DNA from 2 places in the Actinoplanes sp. CA-030573 genome. Region 2 is predicted to be linked to the other one. Evidence: riboswitches for the same ligand, from Rfam matches in the RefSeq annotation. Region 2 holds a riboswitch; the other holds the start of a gene.
What was found. Region 2 has a riboswitch for cyclic di-AMP ahead of ACQP2F_RS06765 (NlpC/P60 family protein). Riboswitches for the same ligand answer to the same signal wherever they lie in the genome.
Positions count from the first base shown of each region.

Region 1 (10,131 bases), 780 kb from region 2:
AAGGCGATCCGCGCCGACGTGGCCGAGCGGCTGCTGCCGATGGTCGAGGACACCGGCTGGTTCTTCGACACCGAGATGCTGGTCATCGCCGAGCGCGCCGGCCTGCGGATCCACGAGGTGCCGGTCGACTGGGTGGACGATCCGGACAGCCGGGTGGACATCGTCGCGACCGCCGTCGCCGACCTGAAAGGCATAGCGCGCCTGCTGCGCGCGTTCGGCTCGGGCCGTCTGCCGCTGGCCACGCTGCGCGAGCAGCTGGGCCGCAACCCGCTGCCGATGGCCGGCGTTCCGGCCGGCCTCACCGGCCAACTGATCCGATTCGCCGCGGTCGGGGTGGCAAGCACGCTGGCTTACCTGCTGCTGTACGCGCTCCTGCGCACCGCGATCAGCCCACAGTGGGCCAACCTGGTCGCCCTGCTCGTCACCGCGATCGCCAACACCGCCGTCAACCGCCGAGTGACGTTCGGCGTACGCGGCAACGACGGCGCCTGGCGGCACCAGGCCCAGGGATTGATCGTCTTCGCGATAGGCCTGTCCCTGACCAGCGGTTCCCTGGCGCTGCTCGACGCGGCGTCGGCCCATCCGGCCAAGCACGTCGAGCTGGCCGTCCTGATCCTCGCGAACTTGCTGGCCACCGCGGTCCGCTTCCTGATGCTGCGGATCTGGGTGTTCCGCTCGCGCGCCCGCTCCGGGTCCGTCGCGCCCACCCACCCGGGATTCGTCGCACCTAATCCCTCGGGCACCGGCTCGCCCGCCCACCCGGGATTCGTCGCACCTAATCTCTCAGGCACCGGCTCGCCCACCCACCCGGGATTCGGCTCGCCTGACCGCTCTCACACCCCGTCGGTCGCCCGCTCACACGGCCAGCCGCGCTCTCACCAGGCCGGCCATCCCCAGGCCTGAACGCGCCGCCCTGCCGATGCCGGCCACGCATCACCCTTCCTCTGCCCGCCCGCGCCCCGCCCGGCCATGCCGGCGACGCGCCACCCTCTCAGCCCGCCCGCGCCCTGCCCTGCCGCCACACCCGCCTTCCTTCGCACGCCACGCATCAGCTGCGGTCGGCGGCGGTCGGCGGCGATCGGCGGCGGTCAGCGGCGACGGCGGCGGCGGCGGACTACCCAGACGGCCAACGTGGACACCACGACGGTGGCGCAGAAGGCGGCGATCACGGCGGCGATCCACCAGCCGAGGACGCCGAGAACGACGGCCGCCGCCCAGATCACGGCGGCGGTGAAGATCAGCGACAAGGTCATGCCGCGCCCGGATGGCGCGGACGTGTGCTCGGCGCCGGCGGTCATGCGGGCGCAGAAATCCGGGTCGTCACGCCTCAGCTGGCGCTCCAACTCCGCCAGCCGGCGACTGTCTTCCCTGCTCAGCATGTCGCACCTCCGCTCGGGCCAGGCCTGCCCGTCGATCGAGGAAGAGCATCTCGATCGATGCCATTGTTACTCGCGCGTTGCCTTCCGGACACCTCCATGGATGCCAGTTCCCGTCAATCGCCCGATTTACGCCCAGCGGTAGCGAACCTCGCCACCATCTGTATGACGCGTCAGCCGAAGGAGATCGTTGCCTCCGGCACGCCCCGGCCCCGGGCCACCTCGGCGGCCTCGGCCTCGATCTCTTTTCGGCGGCCGGGCGGCAGCGGGACGAACGTCGTCAGGCTGAGGTCGACCCTCTTGCGGCCGGCCATCTTCGCCCGCCAGACGCCCATGATCTCCCCGTCGAGCAGCAGCACGCCCGGGTTGCCGAGCACCCGCCACACCTCTTTCTGCTGCGCCCGATCGGGCACCAGCAGGTCGCGATCGCGGGCCTGGATCAGCGGATCCATCGCCGGCAGCAGCCGCACCCCGGCCGGCGGCTCGGCCTTCACAAGATCGTCCACGGCGGACTCCGGCAGCCACGCTTTACGGCCGTCGACCCGCACCTCGGCCAGCCCGCTCGACGGCCACACGCCTTTCATCTCGGTCGTCGTGCTGCCCAGGTATTTCCCGACCTCGGCCGGAGTCGCGGGCCCCAGCAGGCGCAGATAGGTCGTGATCAGCTGCTCGATGCCATCGTTCTCGCTGGGCTGCGGTGGAGCGTCGGGAATCGGGCCGAGCATCGCCTCGCGGCCGCGCGACTCGACCTCGACGCCGCCGGCCAGACCCGGGTGCTGCCAGACGTTGCCGGCGATGTGCCGGGCGCCGCAGGACCGGCACTGGTAGGTGAGCTCGCGCGGGACCCGTTTGCTCACCTGCGTGCTGACCTCGCCGCGAGGCATCGAGTCGGTCACCACCTCGCGGAACGCCGACGCGGTGGCGGTGAACGCGGCGATGCCGAGCTTCATGCCCTCGGCGATCTGGGTGCTGCGGATGCGCGCCGACGCGTCGGCGTCGCTGACGGGCCACAGCTGTTTGACCAGGGTCGCGAGATCGGCCCGGCGATGCAGATGGGGTGCGCCGCGGGCGGCCCACACGGTGATCAAACGATCGTCGTCGAGGGCGGCCGACGTGCGGGCGGACAGGGCGACGAACTGCGAACCGGGCGAATACTCCTGGACGCCGAGGTCGAGGACGGCCAGGTCGGCGGGACGTTTCCGGGAGCGCTCGGCCAGGCCCAGAGCGGCCACCCGATATGCCATCACCTGTGCACGGTCGACGCTGACCACGGCACCCTCCCGGGATCGCTGGTGCACCCACCTCCGGGTGCGACTGCTAAGTGCGACGACCGTACCGCCGGGCTGCGACATTTTTCAGGCGATCAAGGCGGGAGCCGCCGCGCACGTCGAGCAGCTCCCACGTGTCCAGGCTGCTCGGGCCGTGCGGGCCGACCTGCAGGATCGGAGGCTCCCCGGTCAGGCGGTAGCCGCAGCGCCGGGCCACGGCGGCGCTGGCCGTATTGGACGGGTCGATCCGCAGGAGAAGGCGGGTAAGTTGCAACGTGCTCCGCGCGTACGAGCTGAGAAGTGAGAGTGACCCCGACGCGAGCCCGCGCCGTCGATCGCGCGCGCCCACCAGATAGCCCAGCTCGGCCTCGCGGAGGCCGGCGTCGACGCCGAAGAGCAGGACCTCCCCGAGCGGGCGACCGCCGTCCTCGGTGATCGCGAGCTGGATTCGCTGGCCGCTGACCCGGCCCTGGTGAGCACGCTTGAGGTAAGCGATGCCGGCCTCGACGTCGAAGGGCGAGGGCATCGGCGTCCAGCGCGCAATGTCCGGTTCGTCGAGCATCGCGACGAGATCATCGAGGTCTTCCGAGCGCCATTCGCGCAGGACGATGCCGTCGCCCGTCAGCGTGAGCGGAAAGGGAAGACGGCTGGCGGACACCTCTTGATCCTGCCCGTAAGGACCCGGTTCCGGCCAGTAGCGATGGTTATGAAGGCCATGAGTGATTCGTCATGGCACATCGCCCGCTATGCGAAGTGGACGATCGCGGACCGCCGTGCGGCAGGACGGCGGAGGAAGGAATACCTTTAGATCTCGTGGACGAGCGGACTGCGTTGGTGACGCGGCGGGGCGAGACTTACGGTGGTCGATCGCGCGAGGAGCGGGCATCGGACCGCCGCGAACGGATTCTCGATTCCGCACTGCACCTCTTCGGCACACGCCACTACGACGACGTCACGGTGGCCGAGGTCTGCGCCGGCGCCAAGGTCTCCAAACGGTACTTCTACGAACATTTCGCCGACCGTGCCGACCTCGTCCGCGCACTGCATCGCCAGCAGAACAAATGGCTGCTCACCGGCGTCGCCGCAGCCACTCCGGAATCACCCACCAGCCTCGACGAAATGCTCCAGCCCGCGGTGCGCCGCCTGCTCGACATGCTGCGCGCCAATCCGGAGCGCGCCAAGGTCATCTACATCAACGCACCCCGCATGGAAACGCGACGGCGGGGCGTGCTCCGCGAGGACGCCCAGTTCCTCGCGCACCTCTTGCGCCGGGTGGGGACTCACCCCACCAACGAGCTCCGGTACGAGCGGATGCTGCTCGCGCTCGTGGCCGGCCTGAGCGAGGTCATCATCGACTGGCTGTCCCAGGGCATGGTGGAGGACCCGGGTCCGCTCGCCGATCATCTGACCGACTACTGCACGGCCGTGCTGCAGCAGCTGTAGCCGTCTCCGCCGCGCCTCGATCAGCCCTCTGCCCGGCTCCGCGCCAGGCGCCCGCCCCACGCCGCCTACGCTGAGCCCGGCTGCTTGGCCCCGCCCTCGGCCTAGGCGCTTCTGCTTGCGGTGATCTCCATTCCGGCTGCTCGGAGGCGGGTCACCAGCGCGTCGCCGAGCGCGGTGGCCGGGGTCAGCACGCCGCCCTCGGACGGCGGCAGCGCATCGCGGTCGTGAACCAGAGCCAAGGCCGACTCGCTCAGCATGACCGCCGTGGCCGCGTAGCCGGGGTCACCCTTGGCCCGGACCCGCGCCGAGTAGCGGGCGCCCGAGGTCGTCGTCGCGAAGATGTCCATCGTGAAGTGCCCGGAGTTGCGCGCCTTCTCGCTCGGTCCCTCCCCCGGTTTGGGCAGCACCCGGTCGAGCACATACCGGGTCGGCGGCAGCGAAAGGCCGGCCATCAGCGCGCCGAGCCCGAGCCGGGTGCCGTGCGCGATCACCGGCGAGAGCGGCGAGGTGCCCACGCTCATCGCTTCGCGGTACCGGAAGGCTCGGCCGTACTCCCACTTCCTCAGCGCGTTGCTTCGCCGCACCACCCGCGTGTTGTAGGACGCCATGACGAACGGGGCCAGCATCCCCCGCAGCCGGGGGTGCACCTTGGACGCGTCGAGCACGGCGGTGTCATCCTGCCGGCCGAGGTCCGGCTCCTTCGCGCGGTCGGGGCTCAGCGAGTACGGGCTGGCCGCGATCTTGCGCAGCTTCCGATCGGTCTTGACCATGTCGAGCTGGTGTCGCATCGAGTCGATCGTGCCGCCGCTGAAGCCGCCCTTCATGCTGGTGACAACCAGCGTGGTGTCGGCGAGCTCGCCGGCGCCGTCGGCCTTGACCTGCTGATCGAGCACATGCACGCCGATGTCCGAGGGGATCGAGTCGAACCCGCACGAATGGACGATCCGGGCGCCGGTCGTGCGGGCGAGCTCGTGGTTCTCGTCGATGCTCTCCCGCGCGAACAGGACTTCACCGGTGAGGTCCACATAGTCGGTGCCGGCCGCGGCGCAGGCCCGGACGAGCGCTTTGCCATATTTGGCGTAGGGCCCGACCGTGGTGATCACAACCTTGGTCGCATTGGCGAGCTTCTCCAGGGCCGGCACGTCGGCGGCGTCGGCCACCAGGATCGGCCAGTCGACGCCCAGACGGCCCCTGACCTCGGACAACTTGCTTTCCGACCGTCCCGCAAGGGCCACGCGCGTGCCCTTCGGGGCGTGCTCGGCCAGATACTTCGCCACGAGCACGCCGACAAAGCCGGACGCACCATAGACGACGATGTCGTGATCACGGACCCGCTCGCTCATGGTCGCTGATTCTCCATCAGGATCCCGCCCCCGTCGCGGCAAGTTACCGATCGGTAATTAAAGATCGGTCGTTATCGGTCATACTCGTCATAAAGAAAGATCAAATAGGGCAATCGGTGAGAACAACGTCACCTTTCCCCTGTCGAGCTTGGCCAATGTCGTGGCCTCGTGGTTACCGTCGGCCGGTCCCGCAGTCGCGGGCACCGCGGGTGGAACGCCGAGTCCCTGCCACCGCCCGCCGGAAATCGAACGCGTGGCAGGGAGCGGGGGACCCAAGTTCCTCGGCGCGGAGATCGCGCCTCGGGGTGAAGCCGCGGAACGAGCGGCCGGGCACCTCAGCCCGAACCCGACAGCTGACCTCGTAGGCGTGGAGGTTTCTCTGTCATGGCACAGATCCGCAAGCATGCCCGCACGTCGCGGGCGCGCAAGCACGCCCGTCTCGCGCTGGGCCTCACGGCCGCCGGCGTGGCGGGCACGGCCGCTCTGCTCGGACCGGCTTCCCCCGCCCAGGCGTCCAGTGTGAACTGGGACGCCGTCGCGCAGTGCGAGTCGGGTGGCAACTGGAGCATCAACACGGGCAACGGCTTCTACGGCGGGCTGCAGTTCACCCGCGGTACGTGGAAGGCCTACGGCGGCGGCAAGTACGCCAGCACCGCCAACAAGGCCAGCCGCTCGGAGCAGATCAGGATCGCCGAGAAGGTCCTGGACGGCCAGGGCATCGGCGCCTGGCCGGTGTGCGGCAAGAAGGCCGGCTCCTCGAAGCACTACAAGGCCAAGCACACCACCGGCTCCAAGTCGTCCTCGACGTCGAAGTCTTCGCACAAGAAGCACTCGACCTCCTCGAAGTCGACCACCCACAAGACGACCAAGAAGTCGTCGAAGTCGTCGCACGTGGTGACCCGTGCGACGACCGCGAAGGCCACCGGCAAGACCTACGTCGTCCGCTCCGGCGACACGCTGTCGGCCATCGCCACCCGCAATCACATCAAGGGCGGCTGGCACACCCTCTACCAGCTGAACCATGGCATTGTCTCCAACCCGAACCTGATCTTCCCCGGTCAGCGCATCGCTCTCTGATCCACCGCTCGCGACCCGGTCGCCACTCCCCCGCGGTGGCCGGGTCGCATCCCCGCGGCATGCCTCAGCCCTTCGGTGTCACGAACTCGGGCTGGTCGAGCACGCGTAGCCAACTGCCGTCCGACTGACGGCGCACCACTTGGGCGCGCGCTCCCGCGCCGTCCTTCGGCGGCGTCGAGGTCAGCGCCAGGTCGCCACTGATCAAAGTGGGCAGCGGCGGCTCCGGCTGGAACGACGGCATCTTCGGCAGCACGTCCTCCCAGAACTTCTGGATCGCCGCCCGGCCAACGGTCTGCTGACCTGGCGGGTAGGCCATGACAGCGTCCTCCTCGTACAGCAGCGCGATGCCCTCGGCATCCTTGGCGTTGGCGCGCTCCACGAAGAGACGGGTCAGGTCTTCCGGCTTCATTGCCTTTGCTCGTTCGGTCATGCCGCCACTCTTCGCCGACCACAAGCAGAAGTCCAACGCATAGTTGTTCTCGTAGCTAGAATCCCCAGTTATGGAACTGCGCCAGCTCGAGTACTTCATCGCCGTGGCCGAGGAGGCCAACTTCACCCGGGCCGCCGAGCGCGTACGCATCAGCCAGTCCGGTGTGAGCGCTCAGATCCGTGCCCTGGAGAAGGAGCTGGGATCGCCGCTGTTCGACCGCTCGGGCCGGGTCGCCCGACTGACCACGGCCGGGAAGGCCGCCTTTCCGTTCGCTCAGGCAGCCCTCGAGAATGCCCAGGCCATGCGCGAGGTGATCGACGCGGTCAACGGGCTGGTCCGCGGTCACCTCACGGTCGGGATGGTCCGCGGCTGCGAGGTCAAGCCGCTGTTCGCGGCCCTCGCGTCGTTCCACGACGAGTACCCGGCGATCGAGCTCGAGCTCGTGGAGGATGACTCGGACTCGCTCATCAAGCGCGTGCTCGCCGGCTTCTCCGACATCGCCCTCGTCGGTGTCGCCGGCGAGCTACCGTCGCAGCTGACCGGCCACGTGATCGCCCGGGAAGGCCTGGTAGCACTGGTTCCGCCCGGCCATCCACAGGCCGGAAAGAAGGACTTACCACTGCTCGAGATCTTGTCGTACGCTCTCATCACGTTGCCCGAGGGAACCGGCATTCGCGCCGCATTTGACGAGGCGTGCTTGGCCGCGGGCAAGTTCCCAGATGTCGCGTTGGTCGCGTCGGCACCCACAGCCGTCGCCGAACTGGCGTCGCGAGGATTGGGCATTGCGGTGTTGAGCGAGTCGATGGCGTCGCTGCATCCGGGTTTGGTGGCCGTGCCGATCTCGGGGGTCGAGCTGCCGGCGCTGCTCGCTCTGGTGTGGCGGGATCGGCCTAGTCCGGCCCTGGCCGCTCTGCTGCCGCATTGCAGACGAGAGTTCGGCGAGAGCCGGACGGAGGTTGGTTGAGAACTCCACAGCGACTACCGGTCATGGAAGGACTGCCGCCACGGAAATCGGTGCCGTCGGGCAGTCATGGCCGGTTACCGTCGCGGCCATGACCGATACCTCACTCCGGCACCGCCTCCGGGCCGCGCTCCCGGCTGCCATGAAATCGCGCGACCGGGCGGCCACGGCGGCACTGCGCGCCACGCTCGCTGCGATCGACAATGCCGAGGCGGTCGTGCCGGCCGATGGCGCGTCGAGGGGGCTCGCCATCGAAGAGGCGCCGACCGGCGTCGGTGCGGCGGAGGTGGAGCGGCGCACGCTGAGCGAGGAAGAGATCGAGCGGATCGTACGGGCGGAGCTCGCCGACCGGGAGACGGCGGCCGACCAATACGAGCGTGCCGGGCACCCGGACCGGGCGGAACAGCTCCGCAGTGAGGTCCGTGCGCTGGCGGCGCACCTGCCGCCGGCCTGACCGTCCTCCCGCACGGCTCAGAACCGCCCGCACGGCTCGAAACCGCCCGCACGGCTCAGAACCGCAGGGCCTCCGCGATCGGGGTCTCGCCGGCGAACAGCTCGAAGGTGACACCAATGGTGGCGGGCGTGGTGAGGCACGCCGCGAGCACGGCCGCGACATCGTCACGGGGGATAGGTCCGCGGTTGCCCAAGGTCCGGGAGACGGTCACGAGACCCGTGCCGGGGTCGTCGGTGAGGTGACCGGGGCGGACAATCGTGTAATCGAGGCCGCTGGCCACCACATAGGCGTCGGCTTCCGCTTTGGCCTCGAGATAGGGCCGCATGGCGCCCGATGAGGCCGGGTCCTGGGCACCGATCGACGAGACCATGACGTAACGATTCACCTTCTGGTCCATGGCGGCGTCGGCGAGCTTGACGGCGCCGCCCAGGTCGACCGTGCGCTTCCGGGCGGGGCCGCTGCCCGGACCGGCGCCGGCCGCGAAGACCACGGCGTCGGCGCCCTCTACGTAAGCGGAGAGGGACGGGTCGTTCTCGAGGTCGCCGATCACCGGGACGGCGCCGACCGCGCGCAGGTCCTCGGCCTGCTCGGGCTTGCGGATAAGGCCGCGTGCGGTGTGGCCGTCGGCGGCGAGCAGCTTCAACAGGCGGAGGGCGACCTGACCGTGGCCGCCGGCTACGAGGATGTCCATCCCTCAGTCATACCCCGGCGTCCCTAAGGGCGATCACCGATTGAGGGTCGCGAATCGGCTGCATAGCGTGACCAGCGTGTCCTTCCTTAACGATCTCCTCGGCGGAATGCCTCCGATCCTGGTTTACGTGGTCGTCGGCGTGCTGGTCGCGGCCGAGTCGGCGATCGTTGCGGGCCTGGTGCTGCCGGCCGCCACGGCGCTGATCGCGCTCGGGTTGCTGGCCAACGCCGGCACCGTGCGGATCGGGCCGGCGCTCCTCGTGGCCGTGTTGGCGGCACTGGCGGGCGGGACGGCGGCCTTCCACTCGGGGCGGCGGCGTGGGCCCCGGCTGCGGACGACCCGGCTCGGGCGGTGGATCGGCGAGAAGCGCTGGCATCGGGCGGAACGGCTCTTCGCCCGGTACGGCGGGCGGGCCGTCTTCCTCGGTCAGTGGATCGTGGGGGCGCGAACCCTCATCCCCCGGCTCGCCGCGATGAACGGGGTCCCGTATCGGCGGTTCGCCGCCTGGCACGCGCCCGCGGCGATCGCGTGGTCACTGTGGATGGTCGGAGCCAGCTACCTGGCGGGTGCGTCCTACGACCTGCTCGTGGCACGGGCCGGCCACGCGGGTGGGGCTCTCGCGGTGCTGGCCGCGATCATCGTCGGATTGATCCTGGCCGGTCGGTGGGTCGGGCGGCACCCACGACCGATGCACGCGCTGGTCGGTATGGTCCGGCCGCGCACGGCCGCCACATTTCGCTCCGGCCCTGGCCCGCGCGCATTGGAGGCAGCTTCCGCCGAGGCGGCTTTGGGTGGAGCGACTTCAGCTGAGGCAGCTACCGCGAAGGCGGCTTCCGCGAACAGGGTGGCGAGCTTCTCGGGGCGGGTGGCAGCGTGGCGGCCGCGGCCGGCGACGGTTGTCGATCTGGCGCTCAGTGTGATGGCACTGTTCGGGCTGGCGGCTCTGCTCGTCGTGGTGGTGCCGGTGGTGGTCCGGTTCAGTGGGCTGGCGGATGCCGATGCGGCGATCGGTGGTTGGGCCCGTGGAGAGTGGACGTCGGACGGCTACCTGTTCGCGCTCGATGCGGCGATGTTCGCGGATCCGGGGG
Region 1 covers NZ_CP192038.1:684,222-694,352, reverse strand. Annotated here, with positions in the region: partial or broken gene ACQP2F_RS03200 (glycosyltransferase) at 1-660, shown strand, start outside; gene ACQP2F_RS03195 (DUF3040 domain-containing protein) at 1,089-1,379, opposite strand; gene ACQP2F_RS03190 (DNA glycosylase AlkZ-like family protein) at 1,550-2,620, opposite strand; gene ACQP2F_RS03185 (GNAT family N-acetyltransferase) at 2,694-3,302, opposite strand; gene ACQP2F_RS03180 (TetR/AcrR family transcriptional regulator) at 3,458-4,087, shown strand; gene ACQP2F_RS03175 (saccharopine dehydrogenase family protein) at 4,189-5,430, opposite strand; cyclic di-AMP (ydaO/yuaA leader) riboswitch at 5,657-5,813, shown strand; gene ACQP2F_RS03170 (transglycosylase family protein) at 5,815-6,507, shown strand; gene ACQP2F_RS03165 (YybH family protein) at 6,572-6,916, opposite strand; gene ACQP2F_RS03160 (LysR family transcriptional regulator) at 7,008-7,901, shown strand; gene ACQP2F_RS03155 (GatB/YqeY domain-containing protein) at 7,990-8,352, shown strand; gene ACQP2F_RS03150 (SDR family oxidoreductase) at 8,408-9,043, opposite strand; gene ACQP2F_RS03145 (VTT domain-containing protein) at 9,120-10,131, shown strand, end outside.
Region 1: linked by a shared signal. The riboswitch ahead of ACQP2F_RS03170 (transglycosylase family protein) and the one ahead of ACQP2F_RS06765 (NlpC/P60 family protein) in region 2 are both predicted to bind cyclic di-AMP.

Region 2 (10,131 bases):
CGAAGTTCGTACCCGGGGCGAGCGCCTGTCCGGCGCCGACTTCGGTGGCGATCGGCCGCGGCACCTCCTCGCCCTGGTCGCACTGCGGGGCGAGGTGTCCATCTCGGAGCTGGCCGAGCTGCTCGGCACGGGCAAGAAGTCCGTGGAGGCCGACTTGTCGGTTCTGCGGGCCCATTTGGAGCCCGGTGTGACCACGCGGGATTCCGTGTTGCTCACGCACCGTGGCCGCGTGCGCTTCGATCCCGATCGCGTACGCGTCGACGTGGCCCGTTTCGACGAGCTGGTGACCGCCGCCGCGAGCCGGCCCGCGCCGCGTGCGATCAAGCCGCTGACCGCCGCCGCGTTCCTCGCGAGCCGTCCTCTTCTCGAGGAGGAGGACGCGCCGTGGGCGGCCGAGGCGCGAAGCGAATACCGGGCCAAACTGGTCATGGCGGCACCGTCCGCGACCGTCAAAAGTTAAGGAAGAAATTAGACTCGGCGGGTGCTGCGACCGGTTCCGCTGACCCCCGAGATCTCGCTGCATCTGGCCGATCCCGGAACCGGTCTCTTCGACCTCACCGGCGGCGAGTTCCGCAGCGACGAGCCACCGCCGTTCTGGTCGTTCGTCTGGGCCGGCGGCCAGGCCCTCGCGCGCTATGTGCTGGACCATCCCGAGGTGGTCGCCGGCAGGCGCGTACGGGATGTCGCCACCGGCTCCGGCATCGTCGCGATCGCCGCCGCCCGGGCCGGCGCCGCCGCGGTCGCCGCGACCGACATCGACCCCCGGGCGGTGGCCGCCGCCCACCGCAACGCGGCTGCCAACCACGTCACCCTGCGCGACGACGTGCCCGACCCCGAGGTGATCCTGGCCGGCGACGTCTTCTACAGCCCGACCGTGGCCGCGGCCCTCATCGGCGATCTCCGGACGGAACGGCGGAAATCCGTCGAGGTCCTGGTTGGCGACCCGGGACGGGGGTACTTCCCGGAGCGGCTGTTCGAGCGCGTGGCCGAGTACACCGTGCCGGTGCCCGCCGCGCTGGAGGAAGCCGAGACGCTGACCACCGGGATCTGGCGGATGCGATAAGCGTCACGTTCCGCGTCGATCAGCAAGATGCTTTCAACACGCAACAAGTTGTACGCTGCATGCATCAATCAAGCTTCTCAGGACGGCAGCACGTGCAGACGATGGACGCGGCCGGTGGCGCCTCGCGTCTGGCCGACGAACTTATGCGGTTCTTCCGGCTCGGCGCCCGGGCGAAGGGCATGCTCAACCGGGGAGACCTGGGTGCGGAGTTCTCCGCGTTGATGCTGCTGTTCCCCTTGCGGTTCCACGGCCCGATGCGCGTGACCGACCTGGCCGAGGCCAAGCAGGCCGACCCGTCCACGGTCAGCCGGCAGGCCGCACAGCTGGTGAAGGCGGGCCTGGCCCGCCGCGAGGCAGATCCGGAGGACGGCCGGGCGTCGCGTCTGGCCATCACCGAGGAGGGACTCGCCGCCTGCCGGGAGTTGCACGACGATCGCGAGGCCTTCCTCGCCGCGGTGCTGAGCAACTGGCCGGCCGAGCGGGTCGAGGCCTTCATCGAGCTCTTCACCGAATTCAACAGCGCGGCCGAGGCGCATCTGCGCAGTGTGGCGGCCGCGACACCACCACGGGAGAACGCGTGAGCAACACCGAGACCACCGCGCCGCCGCCCACCGGCTCCGCGGACTTCACCCACCGCCAGATCCTCACGGTTCTCGCCGGCCTCATGATGGGCATGTTCCTGGCCGCGCTGGACCAGACGATCATGGCGACGGCCACCCGGACGATCGCCGACGACCTGCACGGCTTCGACCTGCAGGCCTGGGCCACGACGGCCTTCCTGATCACGTCGACGATCTCCACGCCGCTCTACGGCAAGCTGTCGGACATCTACGGGCGGCGGCCGTTCTTCCTGTTCGCGATCGGCATCTTCATCGTCGGCTCGATGCTCTGCGGCCTCTCCCAGAACATGTACGAGCTGGCGGCGTTCCGGGCGATCCAGGGCGTCGGCGCCGGTGGCCTCATGTCGCTGGCCCTGGCGATCATCGGTGACATCGTGCCGCCCCGCGAGCGGGCCCGCTACCAGGGCTTCTTCCTGGCCGTCTTCGGTACCGCGAGCGTGCTCGGCCCGATCCTGGGCGGCTTCTTCGCGGGCGCCGACAAGCTGCTGTGGGTGGACGGCTGGCGCTGGGTCTTCTACCTGAACGTGCCGATCGGCATCGCGGCGATGGCGGTCGTGGCCAAGGTGCTGCACCTGCCCCACCACCGGGTCAACCACCGCATCGACTGGCCCGGCGCGATCACCCTGATCGTCGGTCTCGTCCCGCTGCTGACCGTGGCCGAGCAGGGCCGCACGTGGGGCTGGGACTCCGGCCGCTCGATCCTCTGCTACGTCATCGGCGCCATCGGCATCGTCGCGTTCGTCTTCGTCGAGCGGGCGTACAAGGAAGAGGCGCTGCTTCCGCTGCGGCTGTTCGGCAACCGTACGGTCAAGGTCGGCGCGATCTCCAGCTCGATCCTGGGCATGGCGATGTTCGGCGGCCTGATGACCGTCCCGCTGTACCTGCAGATCGTCAAGGGCGCCTCGGCCACCGCGGCCGGCCTCCAGATGATCCCGTTCGTGGTCGGCATCATGGCCGGCTCGATCACCGCCGGTCAGCTGATCGCCCGTACCGGCCGCTACCGGATCTTCCCGATCATCGGCAGCATCCTGATGGTCGCGGCGCTCGCACTGTTCGCCACGATCGGCGCCGACACCCCGCTCTGGCGAACCATGCTGATCATGGTGCTGATGGGCCTCGGCCTCGGCGGCAACATGCAGCCGATGATCACCGCGGTGCAGAACGCGGTGAGCCCGCGCGAGATCGGCGTGGCCACCAGCTCGGTGACGTTCTTCCGCTCGATGGGCGGCACGCTCGGTACCGCGATCTTCCTGTCGGTGCTGTTCAACGTGCTGCCCGGCAAGATCAAGGACGCCTTCACCTCGGCCGCGCAGACCGACGAGTTCCGGACCGCGCTGGCTCAGCACCCGGACCAGGCGAAGATCCTGCAGCAGGCGACCAGCGGCGGCGGCGGCGACCTCAGCGATACGTCCTGGATCAACAAGCTGACCGACGTGCTCGCGCACCCGTTCAAGGTGGGCTTCTCGGACGGCATCCAGGTGGTCTTCCTGCTGGCCCTGGCCGTGATGATCGTCGGCCTGGTCGTGGTCTTCTTCCTGCCGGAGATCCCGCTGGCCCAGCGCTCGGCCCAGGCCCAGCGCGAGGCCGACATCCTGGCCGCGGAGAACAGCGACGGCGTCCCCGGCGAGGTCGGGGCGGGCCCGCTGGCGGGCTCCGCCGCCCCGGTCCCGGCCGGCAAGAGCAAGGACGGCGGCGCGTAACGCCATCGCGCGACAAAGGCCGAGGCGCACCGCGTCTCGGCCTTTGCTCTGCTCACCCCGGCGCGCGCCCGGACAGGTAAGCAGAGCCGCTCTGCTCACGCCACGCGCGGGCAGGCGCGGGCGAGCGCGGGACGCGGCGGTCAGGCGTTGCGGGCGGCGGCGGCGATCAGGCGTTGCGGGCGGCGGCGGAGGCGGCGATCAGGCGTTGCGGGCGGCGGCGGCGATCAGGCGGTCGGCGACGGCCTGGCGGTCGAGCCCCAGCCGCTGTGCGGTCTCGCCGAGCACGTCGTAGGCCTCGCGCACGCCGCACCCGCGCTGGGCGATGATCACGCCGACGGCGCGGTCGATGGCGGCACCGGTGCTTGCCTCGTCGCGCCGGCGGAGTTCGCCGAGCAGGACCTCGGCCTGGTTGACCAGGGCCATGGCGGTCAGCGTCAGGTCGGGGCCGAGGCCGCCGGGGCGGTCCAGGTAGAGGCTGAGCGAGCCGACCTCGGCGCGCGGCACGTCCAGGGGCACGGCCACCACCGAGCGGACGCCCTCGGCGCGGGCCGGCTCGGCGAGCTCGGGCCAGCGCTCGTCGGCCGCCAGGTCCTCGACCGTCACGAGCGAGCGGCTGCGGGCGGCATCGAGGCCCGGGCCGGCGCCCGACGCGTACTGGAGCTCATCGACGCCCTCGCCGCTCGGACCGTAGGCGGTGCAGCTGAGCGGGCCGCCCTCGCCGATCAGCGCGATCGAGCAGCGCACCGCGCCCGGCACCGCGCCCACCGCGAAGGAAGCCAGGCGCTCCAGCGCCGAGGCGAAGCTCTCCGCGCCGAGAAGGCGCACCGATACCTCGTGCAGCAACCCCGCCAGTTCGATCGGGTGGGGACCGCTGAGGGGCGCCGCATGCGGGCGACGCGACCGCCGGAGACGGCTCAGCACACGCACGGGACCGCGCTTGGGGCCAGAAATCCGGCGATTCGGGGCAGACACGCCCGGCACTATGCCATGACCATCGACAGGCACGGAAGTTCGATGCCCCTACTGGGTGGTCTCGTCGGAGTGGCGGCTCTCCAGCGCCTCGGGATCGTGCTCCCGCCGGTCGGAGTCGGCCAGGATCGCCTCGGCCTGCGCCTTCGGGTCGGCGCTGCCGGCCGCGTGCTCCTCGGGGAGCAGGTCGGCGGCGCGCTGGTCGATCCGGTGATCACTCATGGAGGTCGAATACCCCGCGCGGAAGGCGGGTGAAACACCACGCGGCCCCCGGGAGAAACCCGGGGGCCGCGCAAGAGATGTCGGTGTGCATGTCGCCTCTCGGCGAGTGGCACAACACGGCTCCAGCCGAACGGTATTCCGTGAAGGCATTAGTGGTGAGGCCCGGGGACACTGGACACACCGACATCCGTACTCAACCGTCGGCGGCCCGGGACGATTCCGTAAGCGATTGTGACCCGGGTCACTTCTCGCCGGCGGCGCCCTTGGCCGCGTCGTAGGCCATCTGCAGGAAGTCGGAGGCGGCGGTGGCGGTCAGGACCGTCGCCGCCAGCCGGGTCAGGCGCGGGGCGAGCACCAGCCCGCCGGTCAGGCCGGTCGCCACCCACACGGCGAGGCAGAACGGGCACGTGATCAGTTCGCCGATGCCGTGCCGCAGCGAGCTGCCCTCGTCGCGTACCTCCTCGTTGAGCTCGGCCGCCCCGGCCGGCTCGGCATAGCGCGTGAAGGGCGCCCGCAGCGGGCTCGTCACCGCATCCTTGGCCAGCAGGCGGCTGAGCTTGTGGGTGGCGATCGAGATGAGCACCACGTCGGCGGTCGCGGGCCGGCCCGGCACCGGGCGGCCGGTGAGCTTGGCCGCACCGGCCAGGGCGGCGGCCAGCGTGCCGAACGCGCCCATCGCGGCCAGGTAGCCGGCGAGCGGGCGGTGCTCGTGCGGCGCGTACGAGTCGGCGACGTGCGACAGGCGGTCACGCATGGTGTCCGTCATGAGGGGGGCCCTTCGGGTCGGCGGTCAGAAGTCCTGCGTCAGGCGGGACGGGTCGACCTCGCGGCCGGGGTACCGGACCATGTACTCGGTCTCCAGGTCGGCGGTGCGCCGGAAATGGTTGTCCAGGGCCGCGTCGGGACCGTGCCGCAGCGTCGCCAGCCGGGTCCGGTAGAGGCTGGCAAGCTCCCGGAAGAGGTCCTCGTCCGCGAGCGTGGCCGGCTCCACGCCGGTCTCGTTGTGAAGCTGGGCGTCCGTCATGGTTACCTCCGTTGGTGTGCTTGCCAGCACGGTTGCCCATGCGGACGGCGGCCAAACGCGCGCCGGTACGCTGGCGGGCATGAAGGGGCTGTGGACGCCGGCCTGGATCGTCCGGCACGTCCTCGCGCTCGCCGCCGTGGTGGGCTGCCTCGGCCTGGGCTGGTGGCAGTTCAGCCGGGCCAGCGGTGGCAACACACTGAGCTGGGGTTACACATTCGAGTGGCCGGTCTTCGCGGCCTTCTTCGCGTTCCTCTGGTTCCGCGAGGTGCAGCTCGCCCGCCGTCCCCCCGCGCCGCCGGAGGACGACGAGGCCGAGGAGGAACGGCTCCCAGGCTCGCCTGTTACGGTCGGCCGGCCGGTCCGGGTCGCCGTGCCGGCGCCGGCCGCCGAGGACGACCCCGAGCTGGACGCCTACAACGACTACCTCACCTGGCTGGCCGCCCACCCCGGCGCCCGCCCCTCGGACTACCCGGGTTACTCCAACAAATAGGAAGTGCACCGTGCAGGGAGCCCTCACCCGCTATCGGATCATCGCGTGGATCGTCGGCGTCTGCCTGCTCGCGCTGGTGCTGGTCGGCATGCCGCTGAAGTACCTCGGCGACAACGACACCGTGGTTGCGGTCGTCGGCCCGCTGCACGGTTTCCTGTTCATGGTCTACCTGGTGCTGACCTTCGATCTGGCCCGCCGCGCCCGCTGGCCGTTCCCCCGGATGATCCTGGTCATGGCGGCCGGCACGATCCCCTTCCTCTCGTTCTGGGCGGAGCGTAAGGTCACCAACGCGTGGGTTCCCGCCGAGCTGGCGAAAAGTCCCGTTTGAGGGCCGCGAATGACGCGCCGTCTTCGTCGAATGACAATGTGTTATCGGGATCATTGGCGCATATCTGGCGATTACCTTAAATCCCGCACAGAGACCTTGATTTTGTTTCCCGCATCGATAAGTTAATGCGGTTGGTTCGGTCCGCAGCCACTTCCCTCCGGGTGGCGCCGGCCAACGCCGCCGAATCGGCGCGCCGTCCCCCGGGCGCGTGGCCGAACCGGGGAACCGCGTTACCGGGGTGAATCCGCGTCCAGCGGTAGGGCCTTCTTCCCGCCCACTGATCTTCCGGAAACGCAGGCGTCAGCTAACCCGGTAGGCGGCCGAAGCGGAAGAAAGGTTCAGCAACCGGTGCCAACCCCCCGCACCAGGCTTCGTTCCCTCGTGGTCGCGGCCATGGCGGTCGCGCTGACCGGGTCCATGGCGACCTCGGCCCACGCGGCGCCGTCGGAGAGCGAGCTCAAGAAGCAGATCGAGACCGCGTCGAACCAGCTCGAGGACATCACCGAGTCGTACAACAAGCTCAACATCGACCTGAAGAAGACCGCCGACGACCAGAAGAAGCTGGCCGCGTCGATCGCCCCGGCCAAGGCCAAGATGGTCGTCGCCGAGGCCCAGGTCCAGTCGGTCGCCGCCACCGCCTACATGCAGGGTCGGGTCGGGCCAATGAGCGCGCTGCTGGGCGGCGACCAGAGCAGCCTGATCGACCGGATGAGCTACCTCGAGATGATCAGCCGGTCGAACCAGCGCGACATCAGCGACTACACGGAGACCACCCGGACGTACGCCGACCGGCAGGCCGCGCTGAAGACGACGCAGGAGAAGCAGCAGGCGCAGCTCAAGGCGATGGCCGCCCGCAAGAAGACGATCGAGGCCAACATCAAGAAGCTGCGCGCGATGCGGGAGCAGGCGTTCGGCAGCGCGACCGAGCCCGGCGTCTCGGGGGCCGCGGGCAAGGCGCCGAGCATCTCCGGCTCGGCCGGCATCGCGGTCGACTTCGCGTACGTGCAGGCGAACAAGCCGGCGTACTACGGCTACGGCGACTCCGGGCCCAACACCTTCGACTGCTCGGGCCTGACCATGGCCGCCTGGGCCAAGGCCGGCAAGTCGCTGCCGCACAACGCGGCCGCCCAGTACAGCGCCACGGCCCGCATCACCAAGTCCCAGCTGAAGCCGGGCGACCTGGTGTTCTACCGCAGCCTCGGCCACGTCGGCCTGTACGTCGGCGGCGGCATGATCATCGACGCCTCCCGCGAGGGCGAGCCGATCAAGAAGAGGTCGATGAACATCATGACCCCGTACGGCTACGGCCGGGTCCGGTAGTTCCCCGCGCACCAAGAAGGCCGGTACCCGTCCGGGTACCGGCCTTTCGCGTCTCTGTCGTCGGGGGGGGTTCGGTGCTCAGGCGGCCTGCAGACCCTCGGCCCGGGCCAGCTCACGCAGCCGGCCGAGCGCCTGGATCTCGAGCTGGCGGATGCGCTCCCGGCTGAGCGAGAAGCGCGAGGCCACCTCGGTCAGCGAGTGCTCCCGGCCGTCCTCGAGACCGTAGCGAGCCCGCATGATGCCGGCCGACCGGTCGTCGAGGTGGTTGAGCAGGCCCTCGATCCGCTGCCGCTCGAGCGCGGTCAGCACGATCTCCTCCGGGGAGGGAGCGTCGCTGTCGGCGACCAGGTCGCCGAGGTTGGTGTCGCCGTCGTCGCCGACCGGGGTGTCGAGCGAGACCGTGTCCTGCGCCCACCGGGTGAGCTCGTTGACCCGCTCCACGGTCACGCCGAGCGCCGCCGCGATCTGCTCGGGCTCGGGGTCGGCGCCGAGCTCGCGGACGAGCTGGCGGGTGACGTTGCGCATCCGGTTGACGTCCTCGACCAGGTGCACGGGGAGGCGCACGGTGCGCTCCTGCTGGGCGATGGCCCGGCTGATCGCCTGGCGCACCCACCACGTCGCGTACGTCGAGAACTTGTAGCCGCGCTCGTAGTCGAACTTCTCCACCGCGCGGACCAGGCCGGTGTTGCCCTCCTGGATCAGGTCGAGCATCGGCATGCCCGAGCGCACGTAGCGCCGGGCGATCGAGACCACCAGACGCAGGTTGGCCCGGATGAACAGATCCTTCGCCCGCTGACCCTCGTGGACGATCCGCTCCAGCTCCTCGCGGCTCACGCCACGGGGCATCTCGCCCTCGTCGAGCAGGAACTCCGCGTAGAGGCCCGCCTCGATCTGCTTGGAAAGCTCGACTTCCTCGGCTGCGCTCAGCAGTGGCGTCCGGGAGATCTCGTGCAGGTAGACGCCGACCAGGTCTCGCTCCTCGGCGACCTGGTCGGTCCGCATGACGGTGCTCTTCTCCACGTTGCCCACGGTCCCCTCATTGCGTTCACTACTTACCCCGTTACGGGCAAACCCTGTGTTCATCAGTTCCTCCCCGTAACGTCCGCAAGACGTGCATTGCGGTTACTGGCATCTACACAACAAATGACTGGTCGCACTGATTCCGGCTGGTGGGTCGAAAGTGTCACGAATGCCTGGGTGATTGCTGAGAGCCGAGTGCGATGTTCCTGAGGAGGAGGCTCTCCAAGCGGCATTCGCGCGCCGCGGCCGGCGGCGGTCGCGCACCAAGACGCATACCCGCCATCGCCTCAATGACACCATCGGCCCCTCATCCGTCGCAGCGACGGGCATCACCACAGACCATGGGACATCCGTCACTACCCAGTACGGCCGCTCGGCTTCCCGGGTTCACGTGCAGCATCGACAGGTTCGCGACCGTCTTGAAACAAAAGGCTCATCGAAAAGATCCCGATGGGCCGGGCCGAACGGGACACCTGCCACAATGCGGCACGCGCGCCTCCACTTCACTCGCCCGCAAGGGTGACGCCCGTGCAGGTGACGGCCCTTTTCGCAACGAACCGCGACCCATGGATCATCCTGCGACGGACGTGACGAGAACCACACCGTCCGGGGCGGATGAGCGGGCAGCATGATCCTTATGGAAAACGGACGGACGGCATTCGTCACCGGCGGCGCCGGCGGGCTCGGCCGGGCCACGGTGGCGGCCTTCGCGGCCGCCGGCTGGCGGGTGGTGGCACCGGTGCGGCCGGGGTCCCGGGCCTCCCTGCCGGACGCGATCGTGGTCGAAGCGGATCTCGCCGATGAGACGGATATCACTGCCGCGATGGCGGTCGCGGCCGCGGAACCGGGGGCGCCGCTGCGGGCGGTGGTCAATCTCGCGGGTGCGTACGCCGGGAGCGGTCTCGTGGCCGACACCCCGGTCGCGGAGTTCGAGCGCCTGCTCGCGCTGAACCTGCGTCCCACCTACCTGGTGACGGCCGCGGCCCTGCCGCACCTGGTGGCGGCCGGCGGTGGCGGCATCGTCTGCGTCTCGTCGCGGGCCGCGGTGGCGCCGTTCGCCGGGGCGGCCGGCTATGTGACGGCCAAGGCGGCGGTGCTGGCCTTCGCCGGGGCGGTCGCGGTCGAGTACCGCAAGCAGAAGGTGCGCTGCAACACGATCGTGCCCAGCGTGATCGACACCCCGGCCAACCGGCGCGACATGCCGGACGCGGACTTCTCCCGCTGGGTGCGCCCGGCGGAGATCGCCCCGACGATCGTCTTCCTGGCCTCGGACGACTCGGCGCCGACCACGGGCGCGACCATCCCGGTCTACGGCCAGGCCTAGCCGGCCGCCCGGCGCCGGCCCGCCGCCCGGCGCTGGACCGCCGCCCGGCGC
Region 2 covers NZ_CP192038.1:1,465,514-1,475,644, reverse strand. Annotated here, with positions in the region: gene ACQP2F_RS06815 (AfsR/SARP family transcriptional regulator) at 1-460, shown strand, start outside; gene ACQP2F_RS06810 (class I SAM-dependent methyltransferase) at 482-1,063, shown strand; gene ACQP2F_RS06805 (MarR family winged helix-turn-helix transcriptional regulator) at 1,165-1,644, shown strand; gene ACQP2F_RS06800 (MDR family MFS transporter) at 1,641-3,383, shown strand; gene ACQP2F_RS06795 (GAF and ANTAR domain-containing protein) at 3,582-4,208, opposite strand; gene ACQP2F_RS06790 (hypothetical protein) at 4,404-4,574, opposite strand; gene ACQP2F_RS06785 (DUF1360 domain-containing protein) at 4,816-5,340, opposite strand; gene ACQP2F_RS06780 (DUF6158 family protein) at 5,365-5,598, opposite strand; gene ACQP2F_RS06775 (hypothetical protein) at 5,678-6,088, shown strand; gene ACQP2F_RS06770 (DUF3817 domain-containing protein) at 6,099-6,416, shown strand; cyclic di-AMP (ydaO/yuaA leader) riboswitch at 6,585-6,750, shown strand; gene ACQP2F_RS06765 (NlpC/P60 family protein) at 6,765-7,736, shown strand; gene ACQP2F_RS06760 (sigma-70 family RNA polymerase sigma factor) at 7,815-8,819, opposite strand; gene ACQP2F_RS06755 (SDR family NAD(P)-dependent oxidoreductase) at 9,385-10,080, shown strand.